4 regions of the Enterobacter sp. PL_is514 genome follow, and region 4 is predicted to be linked to each of the others. Evidence: predicted binding sites of a transcription regulator. Region 4 holds the regulator's gene; each other region holds the start of a gene.
The links. The regulator PurR, encoded in region 4, represses purine synthesis genes. The targets are predictions, from matches to a motif close to CANGCAAACGTTTGCNTG.
Positions count from the first base shown of each region.

Region 1 (4,235 bases), on a different contig from region 4:
GATCCGCGTTAACGGTCAGACAGGCGAGTTAACCCTGCTGGTGGATGACGCCGAGCTGGCGGCACGTCAACCCCATATTCCTGACCTGAGCGCATCGCGCATGGGGACCGGACGCGAAATGTTCAGCGCGCTGCGTGAGAAGCTCTCCGGTGCGGAGCAGGGCGCAACCTGTATTACGTTTTAAGACGACTTGATTTTAACGATCTGGCGAGAGAAGACTCTGATGAAAAACTGGAAAACAAGTGCAGAAGCAATCCTGACCACTGGCCCTGTCGTGCCGGTTATCGTGGTAAACAAGCTGGAGCACGCTGTACCGATGGCGAAAGCGCTGGTTGCGGGTGGCGTTCGCGTTCTGGAAGTGACCCTGCGTACCGCCTGCGCGATGGATGCCATTCGCGCGATTGCTAAAGAAGTGCCGGACGCCATCATCGGTGCGGGTACCGTGACGAACGTAAAACAGCTGGCTGAAGTGACCGAAGCGGGCGCGCAGTTTGCCATCAGCCCGGGCCTGACCGAGTCGCTGCTGAAAGCCGCGACCGAAGGCACCATTCCGCTGATCCCGGGCATCAGCACCGTCTCTGAACTGATGCTGGGCATGGACTACGGTCTGAAAGAGTTCAAATTCTTCCCGGCTGAAGCGAACGGCGGCACTAAAGCGCTGCAGGCGATTGCGGGTCCCTTCTCTCAGGTACGCTTCTGCCCGACGGGGGGTATCTCTCCTGCCAACTACCGTGACTACCTGGCGCTGAAAAGCGTGCTGTGCATCGGTGGCTCATGGCTGGTTCCGGCGGATGCGCTGGAAGCGGGCGACTGGGATCGCATCACAAAACTGGCTCGCGAAGCGGTGGAAGGCGCGAAGCAGTAAGCCATTCGCCGCATGAAAAACGGGCCTTTCGGCCCGTTTTTTTTATCCCTCTACCTTAACGCTTGCTGCGGCCGCTTTCGCTCTCGCCACCGCGTCGTCAATATTATCCCCGGTGGCTAATGCCACGCCAAGACGACGGGTACCGTCGATCTCCGGCTTGCCGAACAAACGTACCTGCAACCCGGCACCCACTGCCGCGTCGACGTTATCAAACGTAACGTTCTGGCTGGTTAACTGCGGCAGGATGACCGCCGAGGCGGCCGGGCCGTACTGACGGATACCCCCGACGGGCAGGCCGAGGAAGGCGCGCACGTGCAGGGCGAACTCGGAAAGATCCTGCGAAATCAGCGTGACCATGCCGGTGTCATGCGGGCGAGGGGAGACTTCGCTGAAAATCACCTCGTCGCCGCACACAAACAGCTCTACGCCGAACAGGCCATAGCCGCCCAGCGCGAGGACGGTTTTACGGGCGATCGCCTGCGCACGCTCCAGCGCCAGGGCGCTCATCTGCTGCGGCTGCCAGGATTCGCGGTAATCGCCATCTTCCTGACGGTGGCCAATCGGATCGCAGAAATGGACGCCGTCAACGGCGCTGACGGTCAGCAGGGTGATCTCGAAATCAAACTTCACGACGCCTTCAACGATGACGCGACCGGCGCCGGCGCGGCCACCCTGCTGGGCGTAATCCCACGCCTTATCGAGCGTGCTGCTATCGCGAATGAAGCTCTGCCCTTTACCGGAGGAGCTCATCACCGGCTTAACGATACACGGGTAGCCAATCTCCTCTACGGCCTGCAGGAACGCGACTTTATCGCCCGCAAAACGGTAGCTCGAGGTGGGCAATCCCAGCTCTTCTGCCGCCAGGCGACGAATGCCTTCGCGGTTCATGGTCAGCTTTGCGGCTTTCGCGCAGGGCACCACGCGCTGGCCTTCCTGCTCCAGGGCGATCAGCGTATCGGTGGCAATCGCTTCAATTTCCGGTACAACGAAATCGGGCTTCTCGCGCGTAATCAGTTCGCGAAGGGCATCGCCATCCAGCATGTTAATCACATAAGAACGATGGGCGACGTGCATGGCGGGTGCGTCGGCGTAACGGTCTACGGCGATGACTTCCACACCTAAACGTTGGCACTCAATGGCGACCTCTTTTCCCAGCTCGCCCGATCCCAACAGCATCACTCGCGTCGCCGCAGGTCGCAGCGCAGTTCCTAAACGAATCATAACAATCCCCCTAAAAAAGTTGCGCGCAGTATAAACGAAAACGTTTGCGTCTGTCTTGCGCAGGGATAAACGCGAGGGCAGAAATTTGCGCTTCTTTAGCCCGACCAGACATTTCCTGACGCCCGCTCGCTTACGCTGTGGAACATGTTCACCGTTAAGTGAGGGAAATCATGTCTGGCTGGTTAAATCAATTGCAATCCCTGTTAGGGCAGAAAACATCATCTGGCGAACGGGACCTCAGCAAACTGCTGGTACCCGGAGCGCTCGGCGGGCTGGCAGGCCTGCTGGTCGCGAATAAATCCTCACGCAAGCTGCTGGCAAAATATGGCACCGGCGCGCTGCTGGCCGGCGGCGGCGCCATCGCGGGCACCGTGCTGTGGAATAAGTACAAGGACCGGGTACGGACCGCGCACAGCGATGAACCGCATTATGGCGAGCACACCTCGCCGCTGGATCTGCGTACCGAACGGCTCATTCTTGCTCTGGTTTTTGCCGCGAAAAGTGACGGGCATATTGACGACAAAGAACGATCGGCGATCGAGCAGCAGCTGCGTGAAGCCGGCGTTGAAGAGAAGGGCAGAGCGCTGGTGGCGCAGGCTATCGAACAGCCGCTTGAGCCGCAGCGTCTTGCGCAAAGTGTGAAAAATGAGGAAGAGGCGCTGGAGCTCTATTTCCTCAGCTGTGCCGCCATCGATATCGATCACTTTATGGAGCGGAGCTACCTTAACGCCCTGGGCGATGCGTTAAAGATCCCTCAGGACGTGCGCGAGGGCATTGAGCGGGATATCCGCGAACAAAAACAGGCGTTACAGGGATAGCCTCCGCCGTCGCGACGCTGTTTCGCTTGCATCATGCGTGGGTTTTGCCAACCTTATAGGGTGTAAACTTAAAAGAATGATGACATGCCACCGAAAGCCCGACGTACTCCTTATGCGATCACCACGCATGGCGATACGCGCATAGACAACTATTACTGGCTGCGGGACGATTCGCGCTCCCGGCCAGAGGTACTCGACTACCTGCACGAGGAAAACGACTATGGCCGCAAGGTCATGTCCAGCCAGCAGACGCTTCAGGACCAGCTGCTGAATGAGATGGTGCAGCGTATTCCTCAGCGCGATATCTCTGCGCCCTGGACCAAAAACGGCTATCGCTATCGCCATATTTACGAGCCCGGCAATGAGTATCCCATCTACCAGCGTCAGTCGGTATTAAGCGCCGAATGGGATGAGTGGGATATTTTGCTGGATGCCAACCAGCGCGCCGCCCACAGCGAATTTTATACCCTGGGCGGCATGTCCATTTCGCCGGATAACGCGGTGATGGCGCTGGCGGAGGATTATCTCTCCCGTCGCCAGTACGGCCTGCGTTTTCGCAATCTGGACACCGGCAACTGGTATCCGGAAATGCTGGAAAACGTCTCCCCGGATTTTGTCTGGGCGAATGATTCCGAGACGGTTTACTACGTCAAAAAGCACGCCTCGACGCTGCTGCCTTATCAGGTGTGGCGACACACCGTGGGAACGGACTCCGCTGACGACGAGCTGGTCTATGAAGAGAAAGACGAAACGTTCTATGTCAGCCTGCATAAAACCTCCTCGCGCCACTATGTGATTATCTTCCTGGCCAGCGCGACGACCTCGGAAGTTCTGCTGCTGGATGCCGAACTGCCCGACGCCCAGCCGCTCTGTTTCCTGCCGCGCCGCAAGGATCACGAGTACAGCCTGGATCACTTTCAGCACAGCTTTTATTTGCGCTCTAATCGCGAGGGTAAAAACTTTGGTCTCTATAAAACCAAAGTGCGCGATGAGCGCAAATGGGAGGTGCTTATCCCCGCGCGGGATCAGGTAATGCTTGAAGGGTTCACCCTGTTTACCGACTGGCTGGTGGTGGAAGAGCGTCAGCGAGGGCTGACCAGTATCCGGCAAATCAACCGTAAAACGCGGGAAGTGGTGGGGATCGCGTTCGACGACCCGGCCTATGTGACGTGGATTGGTTTCAACCCTGAACCTGAATCCTCGCGGCTGCGCTACGGCTACTCATCGATGACCACGCCGGACACCCTGTTTGAGCTGGATATGGATACCGGGCAGCGTCAGGTGATTAAACAGACCGAGGTCAAAGGGTTTGAGTCTGAAAACTACCGCAG
Region 1 is NZ_JBVPGN010000028.1:359,564-363,798, forward strand. Features, by position in the region: gene edd (phosphogluconate dehydratase) at 1-184, shown strand, start outside; gene kdgA (bifunctional 4-hydroxy-2-oxoglutarate aldolase/2-dehydro-3-deoxy-phosphogluconate aldolase) at 224-865, shown strand; gene purT (formate-dependent phosphoribosylglycinamide formyltransferase) at 908-2,086, opposite strand; gene AC0TNG_RS07965 (tellurite resistance TerB family protein) at 2,257-2,904, shown strand; gene ptrB (oligopeptidase B) at 2,989-4,235, shown strand, end outside.
Region 1: the regulator PurR is predicted to act here: its motif matches at 2,120-2,137, upstream of purT (formate-dependent phosphoribosylglycinamide formyltransferase).

Region 2 (4,235 bases), on a different contig from region 4:
TGCGGTTCACTACTGCGTGAAAGCGCGTGGCGTGCGCGATGCAACCAGTGCGACCACCACAACCTCGCTGGGCGGTCTGTTTAAATCAAGCCAGAATACCCGCCAGGAGTTCCTGCGCGCCGTACGTCACCACAACTAAGTCTTACAGGGCAGGGACCATGGAGCGAAACGTCACGCTCGATTTTGTTCGCGGCGTCGCCATTCTCGGTATCCTGCTGCTTAATATCACCGCCTTCGGTTTGCCGAAGGCGGCTTATCTCAATCCTGCCTGGTATGGCGACATCACGCGCAGTGATGCATGGACGTGGGCGATCCTCGATCTCTTCGCGCAGGTCAAATTCCTCACGCTCTTTGCCTTGCTGTTTGGCGCAGGCCTGCAGCTTCTCCTCAAACGCGGTACGCGCTGGATCCAGTCGCGCCTGACGCTGCTGGTTATCCTCGGCTTTATTCACGGCCTGTTCTTCTGGGACGGCGATATTCTTCTCGCGTATGGGTTAGTCGGGCTCATCTGCTGGCGTCTGATTCGCGATGCGCACAGCGTTAAAAGCCTGTTTAACACCGGCGTGATGCTCTATGTCATGGGGCTTGCTGTACTGCTGCTGCTGGGGATGATCTCCGGAGAGGCGACTAACCGTGCCTGGATCCCGGATGCCGCTAACCTGCAGTACGAGCAGTTCTGGAAGCTGAAAGGCGGTACGGAAGCAATAAGCAACCGCGCGGATATGCTGGGGGACAACCTCCTTGCGCTGGGGGCGCAATACGGCTGGCAGCTGGCGGGCATGATGATGATGGGCGCGTCACTGATGCGCACCGGCTGGCTGAAAGGCGAATTCAGCCTGCGTCACTATCGGCGAACGGGTGTGGGGCTGGTGCTGCTGGGCGTGCTGATTAACCTCCCGGCGGTCATTACGCAGTGGCACATCCACTGGGATTACCGCTGGTGCGCGTTCCTGCTCCAGGTGCCGCGCGAACTGAGCGCACCGTTCCAGACCATCGGCTACGCGGCGCTGATCTATGGCTTCTGGCCAACGCTTTCCCGCCTGTGGATCGTCAGCGCTATCGCCTGCGTGGGCCGCATGGCGTTGAGCAACTACCTCCTGCAAACGCTTCTCTGCACCACGCTTTTCTATCGCTTTGGCCTGTTTATGAAATTCGACCGCCTCACGCTGCTGGCGTTTGTTATCCCGGTCTGGGTGGTTAACCTGGCGTTTTCTGTTCTCTGGCTACGTTATTTCCGCCAGGGACCGCTGGAGTGGGTGTGGCGTCAGTTAACCGCACATGCTTCAGGGGTATCATTGAAAAACACATCCAGATAACGATCTGGATCACAATCATTAACAAAACGGATGTAAGCGTTTTCATGAGTGTGAGCTTCTTCACGTAGTCCCCTTTCTCTCGCTGCCAAAATAGCCACCTTGCTAAACACAGGGGGTGTCTGTGAGTTGCTGCAATCCTTTGAAGGATGGTGAATATGATCACCATTCGTGACGTCGCCCGTCAGGCGGGCGTTTCTGTGGCCACCGTCTCGCGCGTGCTGAACAACAGCGCGCTGGTCAGCCCTGAAACCCGTGAAACCGTAATGAAAGCCGTGACCCAGCTCGGGTACCGGCCAAATGCCAATGCGCAGGCGCTTGCGACGCAGGTCAGCGACACCATCGGCGTGGTGGTGATGGATGTCTCAGATGCCTTTTTCGGCGCACTGGTGAAAGCGGTCGACGTGGTCGCCCAGCAGCATCAGAAATACGTCCTGATCGGCAACAGCTATCATGAGGCGGAAAAAGAGCGCCATGCCATCGAAGTGCTGATTCGCCAGCGCTGTAACGCCTTGATTGTCCACTCAAAAGCCTTGAGCGATGAAGAGCTAACCGGCTTTATGGATCAGATCCCGGGCATGGTGCTGATTAACCGTATCGTCCCCGGCTATGCCCATCGCTGCGTCGGGCTGGATAACGTCAGCGGCGCCATGATGGCCACGAAAATGCTCATTAACAACGGGCATCAGCGGATTGGCTATCTGGCCTCCAGCCATCAGATTGAAGATGACGACCTGCGGCGCGAGGGGTGGCAAAACGCCCTGAAAGAGCACGGCATGATGCCATCCGAAAGCTGGGTGGGAACCGGTACGCCGGACATGCAGGGCGGTGAAGCGGCGATGGTCGAGCTGCTGGGCCGCAACCTGCAGCTGTCTGCGGTGTTTGCCTATAACGACAGCATGGCGGCAGGGGCCCTGACGGCGCTGAAAGACAACGGCATTGCGGTGCCACAGCATTTATCACTCATTGGCTTTGATGATATTCCGATTGCCCGTTACACCGACCCGCAGCTGACAACGGTGCGCTACCCCATTGCCTCTATGGCGAAACTGGCGACTGAGCTGGCGTTACAGGGGGCGGCAGGGCTGCTGGATCCGGGCGCAACGCACTGTTTCATGCCGACTTTAGTGCGTCGCCACTCCGTCGCGGCCAGGCAAACTGTGGTTCCGATCACTAACTGATTACATGAGGTGATGTAACCGTTTTCAATCTGTGAGTAAATTCACAGTATCTTAACAAGGCGCTGACTATGATGTCAGCGTTTTAGGAGCTGAAACGCTATGTAACGGTGATTATTCACTTTCACTATAGCCAATGTGCTGCAAACAACGAATAAAACGCATTTCTGGAGCGTTACCGAACACGGAAGATAGAAATTTTATAAGTGAACTTCGGCTGTCAGTAACGTTTTATTAACACCTGCCCGCCGATCGTTATTCACAAGAACTACCCTGCATAAAAAAACCGGAGATACCATGAATAAGAAGGTGTTGACCCTGTCTGCTGTAATGGCAAGCATGCTTTTTGGTGCAGCAGCGCACGCTGCGGATACCCGTATTGGTGTGACCATCTATAAATACGACGACAACTTCATGTCTGTTGTGCGTAAAGCGATTGAGAAAGATGCGAAAGCAGCGCCAGACGTTCAGCTGCTGATGAACGACTCCCAGAACGACCAGTCCAAACAGAACGATCAGATCGACGTTCTGCTGGCGAAAGGCGTGAAAGCCCTGGCCATCAACCTGGTTGACCCGGCTGCAGCAGGCACGGTTATTGAAAAAGCGCGCGGCCAGAACGTGCCGATCGTCTTCTTCAACAAAGAACCTTCCCGTAAGGCGCTGGATAGCTACGATAAAGCGTATTACGTCGGTACCGACTCCAAAGAGTCCGGTATTATTCAGGGCGATCTGATCGCCAAACACTGGGCGGCGAACCCGAACTGGGACCTGAACAAAGACGGTCAGATTCAGTTCGTGCTGCTGAAAGGCGAACCAGGCCACCCGGATGCTGAAGCCCGTACCACTTACGTTATCAAAGAGCTGAACGACAAGGGTCTGAAAACCCAGCAGCTGGCGTTAGATACCGCGATGTGGGATACCGCTCAGGCGAAAGATAAGATGGACGCGTGGCTGTCCGGCCCTAACGCGAACAAAATCGAAGTGGTTATCGCCAACAACGATGCGATGGCAATGGGTGCGGTAGAAGCGCTGAAAGCGCACAACAAATCGTCCATCCCGGTATTCGGTGTGGATGCGCTGCCAGAAGCGCTGGCGCTGGTTAAATCCGGTGCGATGGCCGGTACCGTTCTGAACGATGCCAACAACCAGGCGAAAGCGACCTTCGATCTGGCGAAAAACCTGGCCGATGGCAAAGGCGCGGCAGATGGCACCAACTGGAAAATTGAAAACAAAATCGTTCGCGTACCTTACGTGGGCGTAGACCAGTCCAACCTGGCTGAGTTTATCGGTAAATAAGTTAGCGGTACTGTCTCCACTGGGCGCAATTCGTTGCGCCCTTTTATAACGCGATATGCGAGGCCAACAAGGTATAATTATGGTCAGCACAACTACTCAGTCATCCGGTGAATACCTGTTGGAAATGAGCGGTATCAACAAGTCATTTCCCGGCGTTAAGGCACTCGATAATGTTAATTTAAAAGTTCGTCCTCACTCTATTCACGCCTTAATGGGTGAGAACGGTGCGGGTAAATCAACATTATTAAAATGTCTTTTTGGGATCTATCAAAAAGATTCTGGCAGCATTCTTTTTCAGGGGAAAGAGATCGATTTCCATTCAGCGAAAGAAGCACTGGAAAACGGTATCTCGATGGTTCACCAGGAATTAAACCTGGTGCTGCAGCGTTCAGTCATGGATAACATGTGGTTGGGGCGTTATCCCACCAAAGGTGTCTTTGTCGATCAG
Region 2 is NZ_JBVPGN010000028.1:56,264-60,498, forward strand. Features, by position in the region: gene folE (GTP cyclohydrolase I FolE) at 1-139, shown strand, start outside; gene yeiB (DUF418 domain-containing protein YeiB) at 159-1,316, shown strand; gene galS (HTH-type transcriptional regulator GalS) at 1,472-2,494, shown strand; gene mglB (galactose/glucose ABC transporter substrate-binding protein MglB) at 2,789-3,787, shown strand; gene mglA (galactose/methyl galactoside ABC transporter ATP-binding protein MglA) at 3,867-4,235, shown strand, end outside.
Region 2: the regulator PurR is predicted to act here: its motif matches at 1,346-1,363, upstream of galS (HTH-type transcriptional regulator GalS).

Region 3 (4,235 bases), on a different contig from region 4:
CTGCCTTCCGCATGGGGAGGGAGGTGGGCATCGATCATCAGGACCTTCAGACCTGCCTGTGTTGCGTAATAACCGGCAGCGGAACCCACGGAGCCGCTACCAATAATGATTAAGTCGTATCTCATATGCATCTCATAAACTGACGTTTTGTTAGCAGAGTAATTAACAACGCGGAGTTAGACAAGGGAGAAATAAATAAGGCACCGCGAGGGTGCCTGTAGAGAGAAAAGTGGGCATAAGCTTAGTGCCGTTTATACTCATTTTCCTGATAGTCGCCAGATTCTATTTTTGCAATACCTGCCTCTAAAATAGAAATAAACTGACGGGCGACGTCTGTTGTTAGCCACAGCGTCTGTCCAACTTCCGCTTCTTCACGGTTGAGTTGATTCGGGGTCTGGTAGTGCAAACGCAGCATCAGCGCATCGTAGCTATCTACGGTACTGATATCCCAGCCAACAAGTGGATGGGTCTGGATCACTTCACTATTCTTTTCCATTATAACCCCCTTAATGCGTGTTAGAAGACAACGGCTTTGAGGTTCAATGCATGTTTTTCTGAAAGCATCTTTAGTATACCAAGTAATAAGGGTTCCGAAGGGAAAAATAAACAGGTGGCAACACATTTTTCTGCTTTTTAGGATTGTTCGAACAATAAAACACCATCTTGTTCACGATTCTTAAAGAAGATGCCGAATTAATTTGAACTTACCGTATTTTTAGACAAAAAAAAGCCGGGGCGACCCGGCAAAAAAACACAATGAGGGAGCAGTATTAATCTGTGATAAACCAGTCGTCTGCGCTTTCCCACGTTTCCTGCAGGATTTCGCTGATGCGATCTTTATCTTCTTTCGCCGCACCAATGACGGAGAGGTTGTTCGCCGCGGCGTAACGCACCGTTACGGCACCCGCGTTGTCGGGAAAGGTGTTGTTAATACGGCGGGATAATTCGCCTGCCAGTGCATCAAGCGCGCCGGCAGGCAGAACAGTTGTTTTGGCTATGGTGACTTCAATACGCATAAATGCCCCCTGTGTAATATACTGTTTATTTATACAGGTATATTATCGGTTTGACAACAAGGGGCATTGATTTTTTAACGTTTTACCGTCCAGTTAACGGTTTCGCCCGCCAGGAAGGGGATCAGCGTGTCATCCGTCAGCGCAATGGACTCCTCAACGTGGCTCGCTTTACGCTCCAGTTCGATGAAGCTGTCGTTGACCGGCAGGCCGTAGAAGCGCGGGCCGTTAAGGGAGCAGAACGCTTCGAAATGTTCCAGCGCGTTCATCTCTTCAAATACGGTCGCGTAGCTGGCAAGCGCCGTTGGGGCGTTGAAGCAGCCTGCGCAGCCGCAGCTTGCCTCTTTACGGTGGCGGGCGTGAGGCGCGGAGTCGGTGCCGAGGAACGCGCGGGAGAACCCGCTGGCAACCAGCTCGCGCAGCGCCTGCTGGTGGATGTTGCGCTTGAGAATCGGCAGGCAGTACAGGTGAGGGCGCACCCCGCCCACCAGCATGTGGTTACGGTTAAACATCAGGTGCTGCGGCGTAATGGTGGCGGCGATAAGATCGTTGCCGTCGCGCACGTACTCTGCCGCGTCTTTGGTGGTGATATGCTCAAAGACCACTTTAAGCGCGGGCAGGCGCTGGCGCAGAGGCTCCATCACGGTCTCGATAAACCGGGCTTCACGGTCGAAGATGTCAATCTCGGCATGCGTGACTTCACCATGGACCAGCAGCGGCATGCCCAGTTTCTGCATGCGCTCCAGAACCGGCATGATGGCATCAATGCTGGTGACGCCGTGGCTGGAGTTGGTGGTGGCATTTGCCGGATAGAGTTTCGCCGCCGTAAATACGCCTTCGTTAAACCCACGCTCCACTTCGTTAGGGTCCAGCGAGTCGGTCAGATAGCAGGTCATCAACGGGGTAAAATCGTGTCCCGCAGGCACGGCATCCAGGATGCGCTGGCGATAGGCTATCGCGGCATCGACGGTGGTGACTGGTGGAACCAGGTTAGGCATGACAATCGCGCGGCCATAAATTTCGCTGGTATAAGGCACGACGGTTTTCAGCATATCGCCATCACGCAGATGGATATGCCAGTCGTCAGGGCGGCGGATTTTAAGAACCTGGGGTTGTGCAGTCATGGAAGCTCCGGCTTGTCAGGAATCAGTCATAAGGATGGCTGTTTTTGCCGGACACAAATCATAAGCGGAAACGTTTTCGTTTGCACACTTTTCCGTAAAAAAAAGGGCGCCGCAGCGCCCTTCAGGTTAATCGGTGAAAGGAATGATGATTTCACCCGGCTTAACCTCTATTCCTTTTGCGTATTTTTTCGCCAGGGCTTCGCCCTTGCTTTTATCTTCGCTTAAGACGTACGCGGGCTGCTGGTTGAAATAATTACGCAGCGACTGGTTGAGATAGGGCATCAGGGTTTGCAGAACCGGCGCCATCTTGTCCGGCGACACCTGCGCATCGACGACTTCCATCTCCTGGAGGAAAATCGCCCCTTTCTCTTTGTTGAAAACGGGAAGTGCCTTCAGCTTGAGCTTGATGTTGGCTTTCTGATTGCCAAAGAGGGAGGACATATCAAGATCCGCGTCACCGGCCAGGGTGACTTTGTTTGGCTCTTCACGTCCGATCTGGCTGGTCAGATTCGTGAGCACGATATGCGCGTCCGCCAGCCCCGGCACGCCAATGTCTTTCGAGAAATTGTTATGTTTTTCCAGCGCCTGATTAATTTCCTGTTCACTGACGGTATATTGCGTGAGCTGGTTACAGCCAACCAGCAGACCGCTGACAACTAATGCAGCGGCAAAGACAATTTTCTTCATAGTGTTCCTCAACGAAAAATCGGCGCTTCTGTCCTGTTACGCCAGTATGTCAGCGGGAATGGGCAGAAACCAGCAGAAAAAACTGAGAAGTGGGGCGGGAGGGACTCCCGCCCGAGGGAAAGCCTACGCGCCAGGCTCGAGCATGCCGCTCGCGCTGCGTTTCTGGCTGAACTGCCACCACAGGGCAAGGAGCGTCATAAAGCCCACCACGCCGAGCATCATCCACGGGAGTTCGGGCTGGTTTAACGCTTTGCCGGCATCAAACAACCAGCCGCCTCCGGCGTAACCTAATGCGCCACCAAGCGCCAGCCCCAGCCGGCTGAAACCCATATAGCTGCCGCGCGCACGCGCATCCGCAAGGGAGGCGCTCAGCGTTTCACGGGCAGGCTCGGCGATGATCGACCCTATATAGAAGGTGCAAATCAGGGTAAACAGCTGCTGGAGAGAGTTCACCAGCCCGATCGGCATCATGCTCAGCGTCATCAGGAACAGCCCGGCCATCAGGCGATGCTCCAGACGAAAACGCCGTTCGCTCCAGCGGGCAATCGGATAAAGCAGCGTTAACGACAGGCAGGCTTCGATGGCGTACATCCATTTAACGGCAGCAGGCGTGCCAGCAATGTCGTTAACCATGATCGGCAGCATCAGCATGACCTGCACAGCCAGCATGTAGTAGCCCGTCAATGTCAGCACATAGGTGACAAAACGTTTGTCGCGCAGGACGCGGCCAAGCCCTTCCCGGACAGGTGCTTTGACCGTCGACAGTTTCCAGGCGGGCAGGAACAGGCCATTAAACAGCGCGCACAGAATAAAGAGCACCGCCCCAGCCGCGCAGACCAGACGGAAGTCGTACTGCAGCAGCCAGCTTCCCAGCAGGGCGCCAACAACCGCCCCGGCGCTGTCCTGCATCATCAGAATCGAGAAGAAGCGGCCGCGGTGCTGCGGGCGAATAAGCTTCACCACCAGCGCGGTGCGTGGCGGATCGAACAGCGTGCCCCCGATACCGGAGAGGAAACAGGAGAACCAGAGCAGCCAGGGCTCCTGAGCGACCGCCATTGTGGCAAAGCCTGCCGCGCGCAGCAGCATACCGGTCACGATCATCGGTTTAGCGCCAAAGCGGTCGGCAATGGCCCCACCAAAGACCCCCAGGCCCTGCTGGACAAACTGGCGTAACCCCAGGGCAATGCCGACCATTAACGCCGCCCAGCCCATTTGATCGACAAAGCGAATCGATATCAGCGGGAAAACGACAAAAAAGCCGAGCACGACCAGCATGTTATCGACGAGCAGGAAATATTTACCCAGGCTCCTGGCCTGTGATACGCGGGACATTTTCCCTCCAGGGAAAATAAGATGGTGAGCACGCTAACATTCTGCGGTGTCGCCGCGTTTTTTCCCACCCCTGAACGCG
Region 3 is NZ_JBVPGN010000036.1:648,638-652,872, forward strand. Features, by position in the region: gene solA (N-methyl-L-tryptophan oxidase) at 1-125, opposite strand, end outside; gene bssS (biofilm formation regulator BssS) at 242-496, opposite strand; gene dinI (DNA damage-inducible protein I) at 771-1,016, opposite strand; gene pyrC (dihydroorotase) at 1,091-2,137, opposite strand; gene AC0TNG_RS23465 (lipoprotein) at 2,264-2,824, opposite strand; gene mdtH (multidrug efflux MFS transporter MdtH) at 2,948-4,156, opposite strand.
Region 3: the regulator PurR is predicted to act here: its motif matches at 2,201-2,218, upstream of pyrC (dihydroorotase).

Region 4 (4,235 bases):
GCTCAAACCGATGGCCGCCGGGCTGTAGCCCATATCGTGCAGAATGAACGGCGAGCCGGTAAGCCACGCGAAGAAGCTGGCCGAACAGGCGGCGTAAATCAGGACATTGCCGCGATACGCTTTGGCGCTCAGCAGGGAGGTGAAGGTAATCGGCTTCGCATCCGCATGCGCCTCTTTTTTATGCGCGGGCTTAAGGGCAAACGCCGGCAGCATCAGTACCAGCGTGATGGCAAACAGCGTGGCAAAAATGGCCTGCCAGTCAAAGTGCGCGAGGATCCAGCTGCCCAGCAGCGGAGCCAGGGCAGGGGAAAGACCCACCAGCGGCATAATGGTGGCGAAAATACGGTTTGTGCGGTTAGCCGGATAGTAGTCGGTCACCAGCGCCTGCCAGGTCACCGCCGCAGCACAGACGCCCACGGCCTGAATAAAGCGCAGCACCAGCAGCCAGGTGGCATCGCGCACCCACAGCATCCCCAGGCAGCCCACGGCAAAAATGGCCAGACCCAGCAGCAGTACCGGTTTACGACCAAAGCGATCCGAGAGCGGTCCCCACAGCAGCTGCGCGAAAGCGAAACCGGCAAGGAACAGGCTCAGGCTGGCGCTGATGGCCGCCGCAGGGGTTTGCAGGTCTTCCTGCATCGCGGCAAACGCGGGCAGGTACATGTCGGTGGCCAAAAAGCCCAGCACGCTTAAGCCGCCGAGCCAGACTAAAAATCCTTTCCTGGGTTGCATTCTCTTATTCTCCTGAGGAGGCAGGTGTACGTTGGCGGAGAGTGTAGGGAGTGCAAAGCGGCTTGTGAAACGCTAATATTTGGCGGGTGCATTCAAATTTTTTGCAGGCAGAAAATGTGGTCAGATTATTCTCTTGAAGTGGTCGATGCTGTTGCACGTAACGGCAGCTTTAGCGGTGCAGCGCAGGAGCTGCACCGCGTCCCTTCGGCCATCAGCTACACGGTGCGTCAGCTGGAGGAGTGGCTGGCGGTTCCGCTGTTTGAGCGGCGCCATCGTGATGTGGAATTAACGCCCGCAGGGGCGTGGTTTTTGAAGGAAGGGCGTTCTGTTATCAAAAAAATGCAGATCACCCGCGAACAGTGTCAGCAGATCGCTAACGGCTGGCGGGGGCATCTTTCCATCGCGGTGGATAACATCGTTAAGCCGGAACGTACCCGGCAGATGATCGTCGATTTCTATCGTCATTTTTCAGATGTCGAGCTGCGGGTCTCGCAGGAGGTGTTCAACGGCGTCTGGGATGCGCTGGCGGACGGCAGGGCAGAGATGGCAATCGGGGCCACGCAGGCGATCCCGGTCGGGGGACGTTACGCCTTTCGCGATATGGGCATGCTGAGCTGGAAGTGCGTGGTGGCAAGCGATCATCCGCTGGCGGTGATGGAGGGGCCGCTCAGCGATGATACGCTGCGCAACTGGCCGTCGCTGGTGCTGGAGGATACCTCCCGTTCATTGCCGAAGCGTATCACCTGGCTTCTGGACAACCAGCGGCGGGTGGTGGCCCCTGACTGGGAATCGTCGGCGACGTGCCTCAGCGCCGGACTGTGCGTCGCGATGGTGCCCGTTCATTTCGCGCGTCCGCGCATCGATACCGGAGAGTGGGTTGAGCTGACGCTGGAGAATCCGTTCCCGGATGCGGCCTGCTGCCTGACCTGGCAGCAAAGTGATGTCTCGCCTGCGATGGCCTGGCTGCTGGATTATCTGGGAGACAGCGAAACGCTAAACCGGGAATGGTTACGGGAGCCAGCATAGCTGGCCCCGTAAAGCGATTAACGACGGTAGTCGCGGAACGGACCGTCCGCAACGGAACGGCGTTCGATAAGACGCGGGTGAACTTCAATGGACTGCGACTCTTCACGTTTGTTGACGATCCTGTCCATCAGCATATTGAAGGCCGTTTCGCCCAGCGAATCTTTCGGCTGGTGAATGGTGGTCAACGCTGGCGTGAAGAAACGCGCGTTACGCACGTTGTCATACCCGATCACGGAAATATCCTGCGGTACGCGCAGACCCAGCTCGTCGGCAGCGCAGAGCGCGCCCATAGCCATGATGTCACCCCCGCAGAAAACGGCGGTCGGACGGTGTGGCTGGGAGACGATCTGCTGCATTGCGCGGTAGCCCGACTCCGGCTCAAAGTCGCCCTGCACAATCCAGTTTTCCGGCACGTTGATCAGCGCTTCTTCCATCGCTTTCATAAAACCGGCCAGACGGCCCGCGCCGGTGTTGCGCTCCAGCGGACCGGGGATCACGCCAATCTCGCGGTGACCGCGTTCGATCAGATAACGACCGGCCATATAGCCGCCTTCAAAGGCATTATCGATAACGGAATCAGTGAAATCCGCGCGCGCTTCGCCCCAGTCCATGACCACCATGGGAATATGGCGATACTCTTCGAGCATCGACAGTACGGATTCCGGGTACTCGGAACACATTACCAGCAGGCCATCAACGCGCTTTTGCGCCATCATCGACAGGTAGGCACGCTGTTTTTCTATGCTGTTCCATGCGTTGCCCAGAATCAGGGTATAGCCTTTCTGGAAGCAGTTCTTCTCTACCGCTTCAATGATCTCGGCAAAATAGGCCGCTTCACTGCTGGTGGCCAGCAATCCAATGGATTTGGTGTGATTAACCTTGAGGCTGCGCGCAACCGCACTTGGCGAATAGTGCAGCTCTTTGATCGCTGCCCAGACGGCGTTGCGCGTCTCTTCCGCCACGAAGCGGGTTTTGTTAATTACATGTGATACGGTTGTAGTGGAAACGTTTGCGCGTTTTGCTACGTCTTTAATTGTTGCCATTAAATGTCACTCCAGACCATATCCTAAACTCCTGAAAAACTTGAAGGTAAACGTTTGCCTTCTCTCACCCTTATCACGCAATCTTGAATTGCGGCACGCCGGGAAAACGACACGGGACGTCAGGAGGGGGTCAATGGCCGGTACGCTAATAAATTTAGCGTGGAATTTTGTCCTATCTTGATGAAAAGGGGAAGAGGTAAAGTGTTTATCAGCCTAAATCCAGGAAGATTTTTGACGTAAATTATGCAAAAATGAGCAGGCTCACTTTTCGTGGGGGGATTAAAAGGAGAAAAATTGATGAGTTCCGATCTGAAGTTTTCGCTGTTCACCACCGTTATTGTGCTGGCTCTGATTGTCGCGGCCGGTCTGACGGCTGCGCTGCACTGATTTACGCGGAGGGAGAGCCTTCTCCCTCCCGATCGACCCGATTGTTACTTCTCTGGCAAAAATCTTTTGCCATTTTGTTAACTTCTCATTTTTTGTGATTGATGTCATGCTTTCCGCTTCTTTGTTCTGTGTCACCACATGACACGGCATCCGGAGTTGACGCATGAAAATCAATTTTCCCCTGCTGGCCCTGGCGATTGGCGCTTTTGGGATTGGCACCACTGAATTCTCCCCGATGGGGTTACTGCCCGTCATCGCCCGCGGCGTGGACGTCTCGATCCCTGCGGCAGGGATGTTAATCAGCGCCTATGCTATCGGCGTGATGGTGGGGGCGCCGCTGATGACGCTTCTCCTTTCGCACCGCGCGCGCCGCAATGCGCTGATTTTCCTGATGGCGATTTTCACCCTGGGTAACGTGCTTTCGGCCATTTCGCCGGACTACACCACGCTGATGCTGTCTCGTATTCTGACCAGCCTTAACCACGGCGCGTTCTTCGGGCTGGGATCGGTCGTGGCTGCCAGCGTGGTGCCAAAACATAAGCAGGCCAGCGCCGTAGCAACCATGTTTATGGGGCTAACGATTGCCAACATCGGCGGGGTGCCTGCGGCAACCTGGCTGGGGGAAGCGATCGGCTGGCGGATGTCCTTCCTGGCAACGGCCGGGCTGGGCGTGGTCGCGATGGTGGCGCTGTTCTTCTCCCTGCCGAAAGGCAGCGCGGGTGAACGTCCTGACGTGCGCAGAGAGCTGTCGGTGCTGGTGCGCCCGCAGGTCCTCTCCGCGCTGCTCACCACCGTGCTGGGGGCAGGGGCGATGTTTACCCTCTACACCTATATTTCACCGGTATTGCATGACATCACCCACGCAACGCCTCTCTTTGTGACCGCGATGCTGGTACTGATAGGCGTGGGCTTCTCGATCGGCAACTATCTCGGCGGGAAATTTGCCGACCGTTCCGTGAGCGGCACGCTGAAGGGCTTCTTAACCCTGCTGATTGCCATCATGATTGCCATTCCGTGGCTGGCGCGTAATGAGTTTGGGGCCGCGAT
Region 4 is NZ_JBVPGN010000034.1:146,144-150,378, forward strand. Features, by position in the region: gene punC (purine nucleoside transporter PunC) at 1-732, opposite strand, end outside; gene punR (DNA-binding transcriptional activator PunR) at 847-1,758, shown strand; gene purR (HTH-type transcriptional repressor PurR) at 1,776-2,801, opposite strand; gene cydH (cytochrome bd-I oxidase subunit CydH) at 3,099-3,188, shown strand; gene AC0TNG_RS16345 (MFS transporter) at 3,352-4,235, shown strand, end outside.